DNA from 3 places in the Pectobacterium odoriferum genome. Region 1 is predicted to be linked to each of the others. Evidence: riboswitches for the same ligand, from Rfam matches in the RefSeq annotation. Region 1 holds a riboswitch; each other region holds the start of a gene.
What was found. Region 1 has a riboswitch for thiamine pyrophosphate ahead of thiM (hydroxyethylthiazole kinase). Riboswitches for the same ligand answer to the same signal wherever they lie in the genome.

Region 1 (5,461 bases):
TGGCACCGGGTAACGGCCATATCGTCTATCTGCCCGTGCCGGACGATGTCTCGCTGGATTACGCACTGCTGCTGCGCAATCTGCCGGGCACCACCACGCGCAATCCCAACGCGGAATAAACTGGTAATAGCGCCGGATGTCACGTACATCCGGCAATGCCTCCCACAAGGCGATCCCTTGCTTATCGTATGCCCCCCTATTATCAACCTTTCTCAACCGCGACTCGGTACGTCAATCGCGCGAAGGTATCGTTACAAAGCTCAGGGGTTTTTTACGAATATTAGAAACAGATCACATCAATTCGCCAGTCTTGTGGTTAATATTGCGTCGCTGAGAAAACATAGAACGAAAAACAAGCGTAGTGATACTACTAGGAACCACCTCCTTGGCCAGCTCAATCTCCCTTGAGCTGGCTTTTCTTTTTCTCACGCCCCCCATTTCCCTACCGCAAACATTCCCTGACTCTTCTGATTTCTACCTACCGATTTAGTGTCTATTATTAATTCCACTATCCTGCTTAGGAGAAATAGGCCATGGAAAAAAATCCGGTGACGCTGCTGATTCTGAATGGGAAAAGCGCGGGTAATGAAGAACTTCGCGAGGCCATTGATGAGCTACGCAAGGACGGCTATACGCTGCATGTCCGCGTAACCTGGGAATACGGCGATGCCAAACGCTATGTAGAAGAGGCGATTCAGCTCAACGCGGATAACGTGATCGCAGCCGGTGGCGACGGCACCGTCAATGAAGTTGCCGCCGCATTAGCGGTACAGCCGGAAGCGGTGCGTCCGTGTCTGGGAATTGTGCCGCTGGGTACAGCCAACGATTTCGCCACCAGCTGTCAGATTCCGATGGAAATGCACAACGCGTTGACGCTGGCGATCAAAGGCCGCGCCACCGCGATTGATATCGCCAAGGTGAACGACAGCCATTACTTCATCAACATGGCAACGGGCGGCTTCGCCACGCGCATCACCACCGAGACACCGGCCAAGATGAAGGCCGCGCTGGGAAGCGCTTCATACGTACTACACGCGCTCTTTCGCATGGACATGCTGCAAGCCGAGCGCTGTGAGATTCGCGGGCCGGATTTTCACTGGTCGGGGGATACGCTGGTTATCGCGGTGGGCAATGGTCGTCAGGCTGGCGGCGGGCAGCAGCTTTGCCCGGAAGCACTAATCAACGATGGGTTGCTGGAACTGAGCGTGCTGTCGGCAACAGAGCTGCTGCCGAATATGCTTCAAGCCTGGTTTACCGGCAGCGAAAACCAGAACATGATTTCCGCTACCCTGCCCTGGCTGGAGATTACCGCCCCGGACGATATGACGTTTAATCTGGACGGTGAACCGCTCACAGCCAAACGTTTCCATATCGAGGTGCTTCCCGCAGCGATTCACTGCCGGCTGCCGCCCCAGTGCTCGCTGCTGGAATAGCGGCGCGTTTCGATTATTCCTGTTTCAACTATTCCCGCTTCAGGCGATTACTGTTTGCCAGATACAGTGTTACCACCAACAGCAGAATCGCCGCGGAATAAATCAGCGTATCCGACGGGCTTTTGTGATCGACAATAATCAGGCGAATGATAGCCGTAATGCCGATGTAGATAAAATAGCGCAGCGGGAAGTGATAACCGGACTGAAAATACTTCACGATCAGCGCAATGAACTCAAAATACAGGAAATAGATCACAATGCCTTCTATCAGCTGATAGGAGGAATCTTTCTCGTTGGAGATCAGCAGCACTTTCGCCAGATGGAACGTTTCCTTGACTAAAAAAATCACCAGAATGGTCGCCAGCACTAGCAGGCCGATATTGAGTATCGTCTGAAGCGCCTTGGCAGCCATCGCACTACGAGCAGAACCTGCCATATGTTATCCCCACATCCTATTTCACATTAACGCCACGATTTCACAGCAAAGTAACCGGACGAACCGCGTACTGTCTATGCCGAATACGCTTAATTTAATTTGAAATTACTGGCAAATATGTCACGCAAAGTACAAGTCAATTTACTTATACCCGTCATACTTCAGGTTGCATGTGCGTTTTACCACCAGCGATGGAAATGATGAACAGGGCCGATTCCGTGCCCGACCTCCAGCGTGTCGGCCTGCTGTAACGCCTGCTGTAAATAGCCCTTCGCTACCTTCACTGTCTCACCCCAGCTATCGTGACGTGGCCGCAGCGCCGCCAGCGCGGCAGACAGCGTGCAGCCAGTACCATGCGTATGGCGTGTATTCACACGCGGGGAACTAAAGCGCTGTGGTTCGGCCTGCCGGCTGAACAGCCAGTCCGGGCTTTCCGCTTCACTGAGGTGACCGCCTTTCATCAGCACCGTCTGACAGCCCATCGCCAGCAGCGCTTCCCCTTGCTCACGCATTTCCCGCTCATTGGTAGCCGATGACGTATTCAGCAGCGCGGCGGCCTCCGGCAGGTTCGGCGTAATCAGGGACACCAGCGGCAACAGCTCACGACGGATCGACTCCACCGCCTCGGGAGCCAGTAGCGGATCGCCACTTTTCGCCAGCATCACGGTGTCCAATACCACGAAAGGCACGGCGTAATGACGCAGGCGCTCGGCAACGGTTTCAACAATATCGGTCTGCGCCAGCATGCCAATCTTGGCGCTGTCGATACGCACATCGCTCAGCACAGAATCCAGCTGCGCTGCGACAAAATCCGGTTCAATCCGGTAGACGGACTGCACGCCACGCGTATTTTGCGCCACCAGCGCGGTAATGACCGACGTGCCGTAAGCACCCAGCGCAGAAAACGCTTTTAAATCCGCCTGAATCCCCGCACCGCCGCTCGGATCGGTGCCCGCAATCGTCAACGCATTGATGCGCTTCATGCCAGATCCTCCGCGCACAGGGTATAAAGCCGATCGAGAAAATTGGGAATAAAACTCCCCGTTCCTTGCGACGTCGAAGCTGCCTGCTGCCCCGCTAACGCCATGGCATAGCACGCCGCCGCTACGTGGGATAAGCGATCCCCCTCTAAGGAACAGAAACCCGCGACGACCGCCGACAGCGCACAGCCCGTGCCAACCACCCGCGTCATCATGCTATCGCCGCCGGTTACCGCGATATCTCGCTCACCGTCCGTGACATAATCCACCATGCCGGTCACTGCAACAATCGTCCCCACTTGCCGAGCCAGTTCGCGCGCGGCAGGGAGCGCCGTCAGCGAATCATCGGCGCTATCCACGCCACGCCCCTGTGCGGCTAAGCCCGCCAACGCCATGATTTCAGACGCATTGCCGCGAATCGCCGTCGGCCTCCACGCCAGTAATTCTCGACAAAACTCACTCCGAAAGGTCAACCCGCCTACGGCAACCGGATCGAGCACCCACGGCGTACCCGCCTGATGTGCGCTGTTTACCGCCGCCCGCATCGCCTCAGCGCGCGTACGTTCCAGCGTCCCGACATTAATCAGCAGCGCATCGGCCACCGCGCTAAACTGCGCAGCTTCTTCAGGATCGACCACCATTGCCGGTGACGCATTCAGCGCCAGCAGCACATTAGCGGTAAAAGATTGCACCACATCGTTGGTCAAACAGTGCACCAGCGGCGAGGCAGAACGGAATTGGGTTAGTGATGTTGCTGCCTGAGCGGCAGAAAAGTCGGCAGGTCGAGTGTTCATAGGTCTCCCAACCGGCGTGGAAGAAGGCGGCTACCGGTGGGCATACCGTGACTTCCCTACGCTGGCATTATCCAGATCAGGTGGTACGGGTATTTCTCAGCCTTCACAAAGAAGGGCACCCCGAGTCATGTATTAGAACCATCCCAGTAGGCGTTATGGTGCAGCCAGTTTGGACACGGACAGCGCGCAGAAACCGGAGCGTACACGTAGTACGTGAGGATTTTGAGCACTGCCCAAGTTCAAAATGGCAAATGAAATAGCCCTAATGGGATAGGATCTTACGCTTCGCAGCATAAGTAAGTGACGCCAGTAAAGCAAGCCATCGCCCACGCGACTCCCACCTGACACAAAATGAAAACCCACAGGCACGTTGTGACATAGAGAAAAATGCCATAACCCTTTAGACTGGTTAATCAAACCCATACTGAGGAAATTGTGATGACGATGATAAAGAGTTATGCCGCACCGGAAGCAGGCGCAGCGCTGGAGTTGTATGAGTTTGATGCGGGTGAACTGCAAGCGGAAGACGTCGAAGTCGTGGTTGATTACTGCGGCGTGTGCCATTCCGATCTCTCAATGATCGATAACGAATGGGGGATGTCGAGCTATCCGCTGGTTGCCGGGCATGAAGTGATTGGCCGTGTACACGCGCTGGGTGACGCGGCGAAAAGCAAAGGATTAAAGATTGGTCAGCGCGTCGGGATTGGCTGGACGGCTCGCAGCTGTGGGCACTGCGATGCCTGTATCAGCGGCAGTCAAACTAACTGTCAGCAAGGCAGCGTGCCGACCATCCTGAATAAAGGCGGCTTTGCCAATAAGATTCGCGCGAACTGGCAGTGGGCTATCCCGCTTCCTGATTCCATTGATATCGAATCGGCGGGTCCGTTACTGTGCGGCGGCATCACCGTCTTCAAACCGCTGTTAATGCACCATGTCACCGCAACCAGCCGCGTCGGCGTGATCGGTATCGGTGGCCTGGGGCATATCGCGATTAAGCTCCTGCACGCGATGGGCTGTGAAGTCACAGCATTCAGTTCCAACCCGGCCAAAGAGCAAGAAGTGCTGGCGATGGGTGCCGATAAGGTCGTCAACAGCCGCGATCCGCAGGCGCTGACCGCACTGGCAGGCCAGTTCGATCTGATCATCAACACCGTGAGCGTCGATCTGGAATGGCAGCCCTACTTCAATGCGCTCGCCTATAACGGGAAGTTCCATACCGTCGGCGCGGTGATGAAGCCATTCAGCGTTCCAGCTTTCACGCTTATCGCGGGCGACCGCAGCGTTTCTGGTTCTTCTACCGGCTCACCGCATGAGCTGCGTTCTCTGATGAAACTCGCCTCGCGTGCCAACGTGAAACCGCAGACGGAACTGTTCCCGATGTCGAAAATCAATGATGCCATCCAGCACGTACGTGACGGCAAAGCCCGCTACCGCGTGGTACTGAAAGCCGATTTTTAATCGGTAAAGACGCCTGATCAATCAGGCGTCTGCTTTTGCAGAATCAGTCCGCCCTACACCATCTTCTGGAGTACACCACCGGTTAGCATAATACTGAATCTATTCAATCTATTTCATGATAGGATTAAAAGGTGATACAAGAGGAGGTGAGCGATGCCTTTTAAACAATATGATCATGATTTCATTGATAAAAACAAGAAGACATCTTGCCCGGTAAGGCTCGCCCTATTATCGTCAGCGCTGATCGTTATATTTAATGTCCTGTTCTTAAAGCATCGAGATTTTCAGGAGCAGTTGCACAACAATCCTGGGTTTTATACCGATGCGATCGCACTGATTTTTCTTTTTTTTATCTTATCG
Region 2 (5,461 bases), 1.8 Mb from region 1:
TGTGTCGGGTCAACTCGGCCAGCCCCTGCGGCGCTGATGGCATATCCTTGGTTTGCGTGGGAAAAATATGCCCCAGTGCGATATAGGACGGGTTTATCGCTACCGCGCGTGCCAGTTCACGATCGTCATGCGTGGAGACGCCTAAGCGCAGACCCGCTTTTTTAATGGCGGCCAGATCGGCAGTATCCAGATCTTCCTGACCCAGATGTACACCGTATGCCTGATGTTTTACTGCTAATTTCCAGTAGTCATTGATGAAGAGCTGCGCCTGATAACGGCGACCCAATGCGATCGCCTGGATCACATCGGTTTCGGCTTGTTCATCTGACCGATCTTTTATTCTGAGCTGGATCGTTTTCACCCCAACGCTGAGTAGTCTCTCGATCCACTCCACGCTATCAACGACGGGATACAGCCCCAGCCGCTGTGCCGTTGGGGCAAAAGGCGTCGAGTCCGTCATTTGCTTTCCTCGGTTTGCAGGCTGGTGGCGCTGTGATAAAGCTCGCTGCCGCGCGAGCGGAATTCTTGCGACATCTGCGCCATACCCACTTCAACCGGTTTGGCTTCCGCTTCCTGTTTCGCGGCGTAGTCGCGTACTTCCTGTGAGATTTTCATCGAGCAGAATTTAGGGCCGCACATGGAACAGAAGTGGGCGACTTTGCCGGATTCCTGCGGCAGCGTTTCATCGTGGTAGGCACGGGCGGTTTGGGGATCGAGTGCCAAATTGAACTGGTCTTCCCAGCGGAATTCGAAACGTGCTTTTGACATGGCGTTATCACGGATCTGCGCACCGGGGTGGCCTTTCGCCAAATCAGCGGCGTGAGCGGCGATCTTGTAGGTAATCAGCCCCTGTTTGACGTCTTCTTTGTTCGGCAAGCCAAGATGTTCCTTCGGCGTGACGTAACAGAGCATTGCACAGCCGAACCAGCCGATCATGGCGGCACCGATGCCAGAGGTGAAATGATCGTAACCTGGTGCGATATCGGTAGTCAGCGGGCCGAGCGTATAGAATGGTGCTTCATGGCAGTGTTCCAGCTCTTCGGTCATGTTGCGGCGGATCATCTGCATCGGAACGTGGCCGGGGCCTTCGATCATCACCTGTACGTCGTATTCCCAGGCAATCTTGGTCAGCTCACCTAACGTATGCAGTTCGGCAAACTGGGCTTCGTCGTTGGCATCCTGAATGGAGCCCGGACGTAAACCGTCACCCAGCGACAACGCGACATCGTAAGCGGCACAAATTTCACAAATTTCCCGGAAGTGTTCGTACAGGAAGCTCTCTTTGTGATGCGACAGGCACCACTTCGCCATAATGGAACCGCCGCGTGAGACGATGCCAGTCAGGCGTTTGGCCGTCATCGGAACATAGCGCAATAGCACGCCAGCGTGGATGGTGAAATAGTCCACACCCTGTTCTGCTTGTTCCAGCAGCGTATCGCGGAACATTTCCCAGTTCAGGTTTTCCGCCACGCCGTTCACTTTTTCCAGCGCCTGATAAATCGGTACTGTCCCGATTGGTACGGGGCTGTTACGCAGAATCCACTCGCGGGTTTCGTGAATATAGCGGCCGGTTGAGAGATCCATCACCGTATCCGCGCCCCAGCGGGTAGACCAGACCAGCTTTTCCACCTCTTCTTCGATGGAAGACGTCACGGCGGAGTTACCGATATTGGCGTTAACTTTCACCAGAAAATTGCGCCCGATAATCATCGGCTCTGATTCAGGGTGATTGATGTTTGAGGGAATAATAGCGCGCCCGGCAGCCACTTCCTGACGGACAAATTCCGGCGTGATGTTTTCTGGCAGAAGGGCGCCAAAACTTTGCCCCGGATGCTGCTGGCGCAGTACCTCGCCGCGAATACGCTCGCGCCCCATATTTTCACGAATGGCGATAAATTCCATTTCGGGCGTAATCATGCCCTGTCGCGCATAGTGGAGCTGGGTGACGCGTTGGCCCGCTTTAGCACGCAAAGGTCGTGGCAGGTGTTCGAAACGCAGATGATCCAGACCCGCATCCGCCAGACGCTGTTGGGTGAAATCGGAGCTGACGCCGGATAACGCTTCGGTGTCGTGACGTTCTGCAATCCAGCTGGCGCGCAGCTTCGCTAGCCCAATGCGGACATCGGGTTGCGCAGCCGGATCGCCATAAGGCCCTGAAGTATCGTAAACCGGGATTGGCTCATTGGGTTCGTATTGGGGGTTGTCTTTACTGCCGCCAAGTAACGTCGGGCTAAGCTGAATCTCCCGCATCGGTACGTGGATGTCATCGCGTGAACCTGTAAGGTAAATGCGTTTGGAATTGGGAAAGGCGGTTCCCTGTAAGGTTTCAATAAACTGCTGGGCGGCGGCACGCTGTTCACGGCGACCGGATTTGGATGCTGTAGATAACTCTGTCTTTACCGACGAGGTTTTTATAGACAAGGGTTCTGTAGACATAGCAAGTTCCTGTAAGACGTAAAGGGAAGATTGCTTGTCTGGAGCCGGAGGGAGTAATAATGATATTGAGCGTCAGAGCAGGTATGTGGGAATACACAGCCTTGGGCTCAATGAGGTGCATTACTCTTGTTCCCTTCGCAGGTATTAACCCGATCAGGTTCCGCGGATCCCGAATTAACGGTCTCAGCCTGTGCGCTCATAAGTTTCGTCATAACGATTGATTTCGTAAAACAAAACACGAGCACGCTAGGCACTCCGACAAGATATGCCCGTCTCTTAAACGGGCCAATAAAACCCCTACACTGTATGTCGGCAAAACGCAGATGTCAAAGCGTGCCGCGTTGCCTTTACAGTGTGTGATGATGTCCTGAAATAACGTCAAATGACGGCTATTTGTCGTAAACCTGCTGGATCATTCTGTCTTCCAACGTAAAACGCTCTTCCAAGGCTTCGCCGACGTGGGAGAGTGCGTGCTGGAATTCGAGGCAGTTATCATGGTCGATGGCTGCCGCCAGGTGGCTATCGTAAAACGCCATAATTTGCTGCGTGTTATTTTGCAGGGCGAGGTCGAGCTGGGTGGAAAGCGCTAATACTTGTTCGCTGTGCGTCGCTGCTTCATGCAGCATTTTTTCGTATAAATGAAAGTGGCCGGTAGAAAGATAGTCCACCAGATTCTGGCAAAAATTATCCAATGCCTCTTCATCCAAAAGAGAAAGCGCTTCCTTGTTCGGCTTGATGCCAACCAGATGATAGTAAGCCACCAGAAGCTGCTTACGCGCTTGTAGCCATTGGTCGATTAACGCATTATTGCCACCAACGTATTCAGTTAGACTTTGTAGCTGGTTTAGCATTGTTGACTCCGTGAACGGTAAGAAATAACTGAAATCCCAGTTATAAAACTTATGTAATCACTCTGAATGTAAAATGCCAGTGAAGTGGCAGTGGAGCAATAAAAAGATATGGAACAGACGCTAAAAGGTGATGAAACCGGCTGGTGGGTGGTTAGCGACGCGGTACAAATCTGGCTACCTCAGGGAGAATTGCCGCGCGGAACGGCAATAGAGTGGTCGCTGCAGGGGAAAACGGCTCGCCAAATCGGCGAATGGCAAGGGTTGCCTGTCTGGCTGGTCTGTCAGGGACGAGATTCCGATATGGCATCAGTTCGCCAGTTGCTCGATCAGGACGTGGGGTTATTCCAGCTCGCGGGGCGAGGCGTACAGTTGGCTGAGTTCTATCGTTCTCATCGTTTTTGTGGTTACTGCAGCCATGAAATGGTGCGGAGCAAAACGGAGCTGGCGTGCTTATGTCACCACTGCAAAGAACGCTATTATCCGCAGATCGCGCCTTGCATCATCGTCGCGATTCGCCGTGGCGAGGAAATTTTGCTGGCGCAGCACAATCGACATCGCGGAAACATGTACACCGTGCTGGCTGGGTTTGTAGAAGTCGGCGAAACGCTGGAACAGACGGTCGTGCGTGAGGTCATGGAAGAGAGCCAAATTCAGATAAAAAACCTGCGTTACGTGAGTTCGCAGCCCTGGCCATTCCCTCATTCTCTGATGATGGCGTTTATGGCCGATTATGCGGGTGGAGACATCAAGCACGATCCGAAAGAGCTGCGTGATGCAGGCTGGTTCCGCTATGACCAACTCCCGCAGTTACCTCCGCCGGGCACCGTGGCGCGTCGGCTTATCGAAGATACGGTGGTACTGTGCCGCACTTATCACGAGAACGAAGGCTGACGTGGTACTATTTGCGTCATAAAGCGTTTGCCTTATAACGCATCCGTTTCATCACATCTATCCGGTGTAGAACCGCCGTGAGGTTGAAAGGAAAAGAACATGACTGATCTGAAAAACGATCGCTATTTGCGGGCGTTATTACGCCAACCCGTTGATGTCACCCCGGTGTGGATGATGCGTCAGGCGGGGCGTTATCTGCCGGAATATAAGGCAACGCGCGCGCAGGCGGGTGATTTTATGTCGCTGTGTAAAAACGCAGAGCTGGCTTGTGAAGTCACGTTACAACCTTTACGGCGCTATGCGTTAGACGCTGCGATCCTGTTCTCTGACATTCTCACGATCCCTGATGCCATGGGCTTAGGGCTTTATTTTGAAGCGGGGGAAGGCCCACGCTTTCACTCCCCGATCACGTCGCATGCCGATGTGGTTAACCTGCCTGTCCCCGATCCAGAACAGGAACTCGGGTATGTGATGAACGCGGTGCGGACGATCCGTAAAAACCTCGCGGGTGAAGTGCCGCTTATTGGTTTCTCGGGCAGCCCGTGGACGCTGGCGACCTATATGGTTGAAGGCGGTAGCAGCAAAGCGTTTACCGTCATCAAGAAAATGATGTTCGCCGAGCCTAAAACGTTACACCTGTTGCTGGATAAGCTGGCTGATAGTGTCATTCTTTATCTCAACGCGCAGATTCGCGCGGGTGCGCAAGCGGTGATGGTCTTCGATACCTGGGGCGGCGCGCTGAGCGGACGCGACTACAAAGAATTCTCTCTGCATTACATGCACAAGATCGTTGATGGTTTACAGCGCGAGAATGAAGGTCGCCGTGTGCCCGTGACGCTCTTCACTAAAGGTGGCGGCCAGTGGCTGGAAGCGATGGCGGAAACCGGCTGCGACGCGCTGGGGCTGGACTGGACGAGCGATATTGCTGATGCACGTCGTCGCGTAGGTGATAAAGTCGCGCTACAGGGAAATATGGATCCGTCGATGCTGTATGCCGATCCGGCACGGATCGAGCAGGAAGTCGCATCGATCCTGGCTGGATTTGGACAAGGCAACGGCCATGTTTTCAATCTGGGTCACGGCATTCATCAGGATGTGCCGCCGGAGCATGCGGGCGTTTTTGTTGAAGCTGTGCATCGGTTGTCCCGCGCTTATCATGCATGATTCACAGGAGGTGATGTGATTGATACACAACAGCTGCGGGCTGAGCAGTTGGCCCGCGCTTCTGATGTGATTCGCCACGACGATTTACCTTTTGAGCAGCCCGCGTTTATCGCGGGTGC
Region 3 (5,461 bases), 700 kb from region 1:
CGGAGAAGAAACTGCCGCATATTACGGGCAATGAGGTGCAGATTCTGATGAAAAACGATCGCCACATTGTGACGTTCTACACCCGCACCTCGGATCAGGAACCGTGGAAGAAATATCCGGTGCAGATGGAAGTGTCCGGCTACCATCACAACGTCGCGTATGATTTCCTCAGTTTGCGGCCTGCCCTGTATGCTTCAGGCGAGGGCGACGTCACGTTCAGTAACTTGCGCTATCAGGCTTTGCCTTAATTTCTCAATTCGAAGACGGACGTGAAATTCCCAGGATGGCGGCCGCTTCGGCGCTGCCATCTTGTAGCGCCTGAGTCGGCCCATCATAATAAATCTGCCCGTCCACGATCAGCACCGTACGTTTTGCGATCCGCATGGCATCATCCAGATTGTGGGACACCATCAACAGCGTGAATTGGCGCTCCTGACACACGCTTTCAACCAGATCGAGCATCTCCTGACGCAGCGCGGGATCGAGTGCCGAGAACGGTTCATCCAATAGCAGAATCGGCTGGTGGCGCACCAGACAGCGTGCCAATGCCGCGCGCTGGCGCTGTCCGCCAGAAACCTGCGAGGGCAGACGATCCAGAAGATCCACCAGACCGACCCGATCGGCGATCTGCCGTAGCGTCTCGCGCTGTTCTGCATTAAGCCGCAGGCCGGGGTGTAGCCCCAGCGCGATGTTTTGCCCGATTGTCAGATGAGGAAACAGGTTATTTTCCTGAAACAGAATCGAAACCGGTCGTTTAGCGGGAGGCGTCTCGCGGTGAGATTCGCCGTTAAGTCGTAATTCCCCGCTGTCTGCCATCAGGAAGCCCGCAACCAGATTCAGCAGCGTACTTTTCCCTGCGCCGCTGGGGCCGAGGATAGCGATGCGCTCTCCCAGCTTGACGTGAAAATCAAAGCGCATGGGCAAGTGTTGATAGAAGTAGGTCAATTTCTCAAGCGCGATCATGACGGCCTGCCAGTTTTTCAATCAGGGTAAATAACATAAAGCACAGCAGCATTAAGAGCAGCGCCGTGACTGCGCCGTCGGCGCTGCGATAGGAACCAATTTGCTGGTACAGATAGAATGGCAGCGTGCGGAATTGCTCATTACCGAACAGTGCAATGACACCAAAATCACCAATCGACAGCACGCAGGCAAAAGCCAACGCCTGCGCCAGCGGTTGTTTCAGCGCGGCGAGTTCGATCAGTCTCAGTCGCTGCCAGCCGCGAATATCCAGCGACGTGCAGAGTCGGTTGTAGCGTTCGGCAACGTCCAGCATTGGGTTTTCCAGTACTTTGATCGCGTACGGAATTGCCATCAGCGCGTTGGTGAACACCACCAGTGCGTAAGGGGATTGCGGTAGCCCGATGCTGTTATTCAGCAGCAGGAAAAAGCCGGTTGCCAGCACAATGCCCGGCATGGCGAGGATGAGCATACCGCTCAGGTTCATCAACTGCCCGTACAGTGGTTTCTGACGTAATTTTAGCTCGCGGCTGCTCCAGAGCAGCATCATGGTTAGCACCAGACACAGGAGTCCCGCGCCTAAGGCAATGCGCAGCGAGGTAAACAGCGTTTGCCAGAGCACAGGCTGTTGCAGCACGGTAACCAGCGATCGGTTTACGCCATCCACCACCACGGCCAGTAAAGGGGGGACGACCAGCAGCAACAGCGCACCAATCAGCAGGCCGTCGGTGACGCGGCTTAAGGCGCTATCCTGCGGATTGCGCCAGGCAAGCTGTTGTGTGCTGCCGACGGGTAGAATCCGTCCCAGCCGCTGGCTCAGCAGCACCAAGCCGAGACAGCAAACCATCTGAATTAACGCCAGCAGTGCCGCGCGCCCCGGATCGTAATCAAAGCTTAATGCCTGATAGATAGCCAGTTCAATTGTGGTCGCCTGCGGGCCACCGCCCAGCGACAGCACCGTAGCAAAGCTGGCGAAGCAGAGCATAAAAATCAGTGCGCCAGTGGGTAAAATCTGTCGGCGCAGGGCGGGCCATTCCAGCAGGCGGAAATGCTGCCAGCTGTTCATACCCAGATTCGCCGCCAACTGACGTTGCTCGGTGGCGATGCCTTCTAACGACTGCAACAGCAATCGGGTTGCCAGCGGCAGATTGAAGAAGACGTGCGCCAGCAGGATGCCCTGCAACCCATAGGGCGAAAACGTGTATTTCAGGTCAAACCAGCCCAGCACAGAGGCCAGCCAGCCTTGCCGACCATAAACGCTGAGCAGGCCAAAAACAGCGACCAGCACCGGCAGCACCAGCGTCATTGCGCACAATCGTAGCAGCCAGCGATGGCCGGGAAAGCGCCGTCGATACAGCGCTCTGGCAAGGAAGATCGCCGGAACGGTAGAAAACAGCGCAGAGAGAAAGGCCTGCCAGAAGGTAAACCGAATGACATGCCAGAGATAGCTGTCATGCCATAGCGTGCGCCACTGGCTTTCGGGCGCCTGTAGCCATAGCGCGCCGAAAGCCAGAGTGGCAACGGAAATTAACAGCGTTGTGGCCAGTAGCCCCGGCCACAGACGTCCGCCGATCAGTGGCTGACGGCGCGTTGCCATGCCTGAATCCACTGCGTCCTTTGGTCGGCAACGTCCTGTGCGCTGAACTGCATGGCTTTCTCAGGAACCGCGAGCGCCGCGAAGCCCGCAGGCAGGTCGGTTTTAACCGCTGGATACATCCAGTTTGTGGTAGGGATAGCCTGCTGGAAGGTTGGGCTCAGGATGAACTGCATAAAGCGTTTTGCCAGTTCGGGATTTTTGCTGGAAGCCAACTGCCCGGCGATTTCAATTTGCAGATAGTGCCCTTCGCTAAAGGTGGCCGCCGCGTAGTTGTCTTTCTTTTCTTCAATGATGTGATAGGCCGGTGACGTGGTGTAGCTCAGCACCAGATCCGCTTCCCCTTTCAGGAACAGACCGTAGGCTTCACTCCAGCCTTTGGTTACGGTAACGGTTTTCTTCGCCAGCTTCTGCCAGGCTTGTGGCGCATCGTTGCCGTACACTTTCTGCATCCACAGCAGTAAGCCCAGTCCCGGTGTGCTGGTGCGCGGATCCTGATAGATCACTTTCCACGGTGCATTGCTGTCCACCAGCTCATGCAGGCTTTTCGGCGGGTTTTTCAGCGTGTCTTTGTTATACACAAACGCAAAGTAGCCGTAGTCGTAAGGAACGAACGTCTTATTGCTCCAGCCGCCCGGCACCGTGACGGCACGGGTGTCCTGACCGTGTGGCGCAAACAGGCCGGTTTGTTCTGCGGCCTGCAACAGGTTGTTGTCCAGTCCCAGAATGATGTCCGCTTTGCTGTTTTTGCCTTCCATACGCAGACGGTTCAGCAGCGAGGCACCGTCTTCCAGTGCGACGAAATTCAGTTCGCACTCGCACTCTTTTTCAAATGCGGTCTTGATGACAGGGCCCGGACCCCATTCGGAAGCGAATGAATCGTAGGTATAAACGGTAAGCGTAGGCTTGGCGAAGGCCGAAGCCGAGAGCAGTAACAGGCAAGGCAGGCTGATTTTCAGCGCGGTGGCTGAACGGTGTAGTAATTGATTTAACACTTTGCACTCCTGAGAATCATAGGGTGGCAAAGGACTTTGAGGCAGCAATAAGCCACACTCTCAAATCCCTTCGCCGGTATTAACCGGATCAGGTTCGACGGGTATCTTCTCAGCGAAAAATTTTCCGCACCCCGTTGAGAACGGCACATTGTAAAGGGTTAAGTCGGGCAGCGAAAGGCTCTCAGCGTTCCGGCGGTGCAAACCAGGCGGATTTAAAATCAAACCAGCCCAACATATTCATCCTGACGCCGCGCATACTGCGCTGCCCTTGAAGTTGCAGCCAGTGGTGCAACAGCGGATACAGTTGGCCGCTATCGATCAGTTTTTCACACCATTCCGCCATCGGCAGCGAGTGACTGCGCCACTGCTGCGCGTCCGCATGCAGATCGTCATCCAGACAGTGCTGCACCAGTGGGAGTTCGTAGAGCATCGCGAACAGGGAGAATTCGAGCGGTAAATAACAATTCACGCTGCTAAACCAGATATCGCTCTCGGCATTGCCTTGATACCAGTCTTCGTAGCTGACCGTCTGGATATGCAACGTGACGCCGTGCTGCGCCAGTAGCGTGCGCATAATCTCGCTTAATATCCGGTATTCAGGGTGTGCCTGATAGAACGTGAGTGTGACCTCCGTCAGCCCTTTCGGAAGGGATTGCGGCACATCGGGATGGTGATGGTGCCAGCGCGGCAGCAGGCTGTAGGCCGGTGACCAGTCACGCTGATTGCTGGTATTGGCGTGGTTGAGTAGCGAAATCGGGTTAAATACCTGTCTGAGCCACTGCTGAGCTTCCGGTCGTGATGCTAACGGCGAACGCTTGTCGAACAGCAGGAAATAGCCGCCTTCTTCCATCCGGCTTTCTAACTGTTCGTGACGAGAATTGTCAGACTGGAGTTGGATCGATACCGGCATTTCCTCCGGTTCGTCCGGCAGGACCCAGATATTGACCTCATCAATCAACGCCCGATAGCCAAAATAATCATCGAAGGCGCGGATCTTCAGTTGATTGCTGTTATTACGCACCACGGCGTAAGGGCCGGTGCCAATCGGGTGTTGGGCAAAATCCGGTAGCGTTTTCCACTCTTGCGGCAAAATCATGGCGTGCACGCTGCCTAATAGCCACGGTAGCCAGTTATCCGGGCTGTTTAGCTGGATATCGATCACGAATGGCATCGGCGACGTTACGGCTTCAAGATGAGAAAAGAGTGGAAGCGGAATAAGGCGAGAGAGTGATGTGGTGATGTCATCCATTGTGAGCTCGCGCCCATGATGAAAGCGGATAGCCGGGCGCAGATAAAAGCGCCAATGCAGGGGAGAGATCATCTGCCAATGGTGAGCCAAATCGGGTTCAATTTCCCCATTTTCCTCATTTATATTGGTGAGTCCGCTGAAGATTTGCCGGGCAATGTGCATCTCTGAACGCCGTAGCGCCGAGCCGGGCAGTAAATTGCGTAAAGGACGGTAATAGAGGATGCGCAGAATGTGCTTCCCCTGCCGGAAGCTCCGCCCAAGGTGGGCAAGTAGCATCTGGCGCACCGCCTCCTTGTCACCCACCAACTGCACCAGTTGTTCAATGCGATCCTGTTCCAGCAAATCTTCGGCACGCTGTTGCTGTAGCGCCAATCCGGTATAAACAAAGGAGAGCTGCGAGCGCTTTCCTCTTCCAGCTTCGGCTTGCCAGATGAGCCAGCCTTCCTGCTGCATCGCGTTCAGCAGCGAACGGATATGGCGGCGTGAGCAATTCAACACACCGGTCAGCTCTTGCAGTGTGGTGTCGGTGGTTTGTCCCTGAAAATGTTGCCACAGGCGGATGAACTGTTGCTGCAATCGAGGAGAAGACATAAAAGAGGAACTCCCTGCACTAAAGTCATCAATTTATCTTTCCCTATATTACGTCGATACTTTCTAACAAGG

Region 2: linked by a shared signal. The riboswitch ahead of thiC (phosphomethylpyrimidine synthase ThiC) and the one ahead of thiM (hydroxyethylthiazole kinase) in region 1 are both predicted to bind thiamine pyrophosphate.
Region 3: linked by a shared signal. The riboswitch ahead of thiB (thiamine ABC transporter substrate binding subunit) and the one ahead of thiM (hydroxyethylthiazole kinase) in region 1 are both predicted to bind thiamine pyrophosphate.

The regions. Positions count from the first base shown of each region.
Region 1 covers NZ_CP034938.1:3,492,937-3,498,397, forward strand. Annotated here, with positions in the region: gene trhP (prephenate-dependent tRNA uridine(34) hydroxylase TrhP) at 1-119, shown strand, start outside; gene yegS (lipid kinase YegS) at 534-1,433, shown strand; gene psiE (phosphate-starvation-inducible protein PsiE) at 1,462-1,869, opposite strand; gene thiD (bifunctional hydroxymethylpyrimidine kinase/phosphomethylpyrimidine kinase) at 2,049-2,852, opposite strand; gene thiM (hydroxyethylthiazole kinase) at 2,849-3,643, opposite strand; TPP riboswitch at 3,680-3,776, opposite strand; gene ahr (NADPH-dependent aldehyde reductase Ahr) at 4,082-5,101, shown strand; gene EO763_RS15715 (GGDEF domain-containing protein) at 5,255-5,461, shown strand, end outside.
Region 2 covers NZ_CP034938.1:261,665-267,125, forward strand. Annotated here, with positions in the region: gene thiE (thiamine phosphate synthase) at 1-460, opposite strand, end outside; gene thiC (phosphomethylpyrimidine synthase ThiC) at 457-2,436, opposite strand; TPP riboswitch at 2,550-2,704, opposite strand; gene EO763_RS01140 (Rsd/AlgQ family anti-sigma factor) at 2,826-3,287, opposite strand; gene nudC (NAD(+) diphosphatase) at 3,396-4,178, shown strand; gene hemE (uroporphyrinogen decarboxylase) at 4,278-5,342, shown strand; gene nfi (deoxyribonuclease V) at 5,358-5,461, shown strand, end outside.
Region 3 covers NZ_CP034938.1:4,192,688-4,198,148, reverse strand. Annotated here, with positions in the region: gene EO763_RS18920 (family 43 glycosylhydrolase) at 1-248, shown strand, start outside; gene thiQ (thiamine ABC transporter ATP-binding protein ThiQ) at 253-963, opposite strand; gene thiP (thiamine/thiamine pyrophosphate ABC transporter permease ThiP) at 950-2,557, opposite strand; gene thiB (thiamine ABC transporter substrate binding subunit) at 2,533-3,513, opposite strand; TPP riboswitch at 3,597-3,693, opposite strand; gene sgrR (HTH-type transcriptional regulator SgrR) at 3,731-5,389, opposite strand.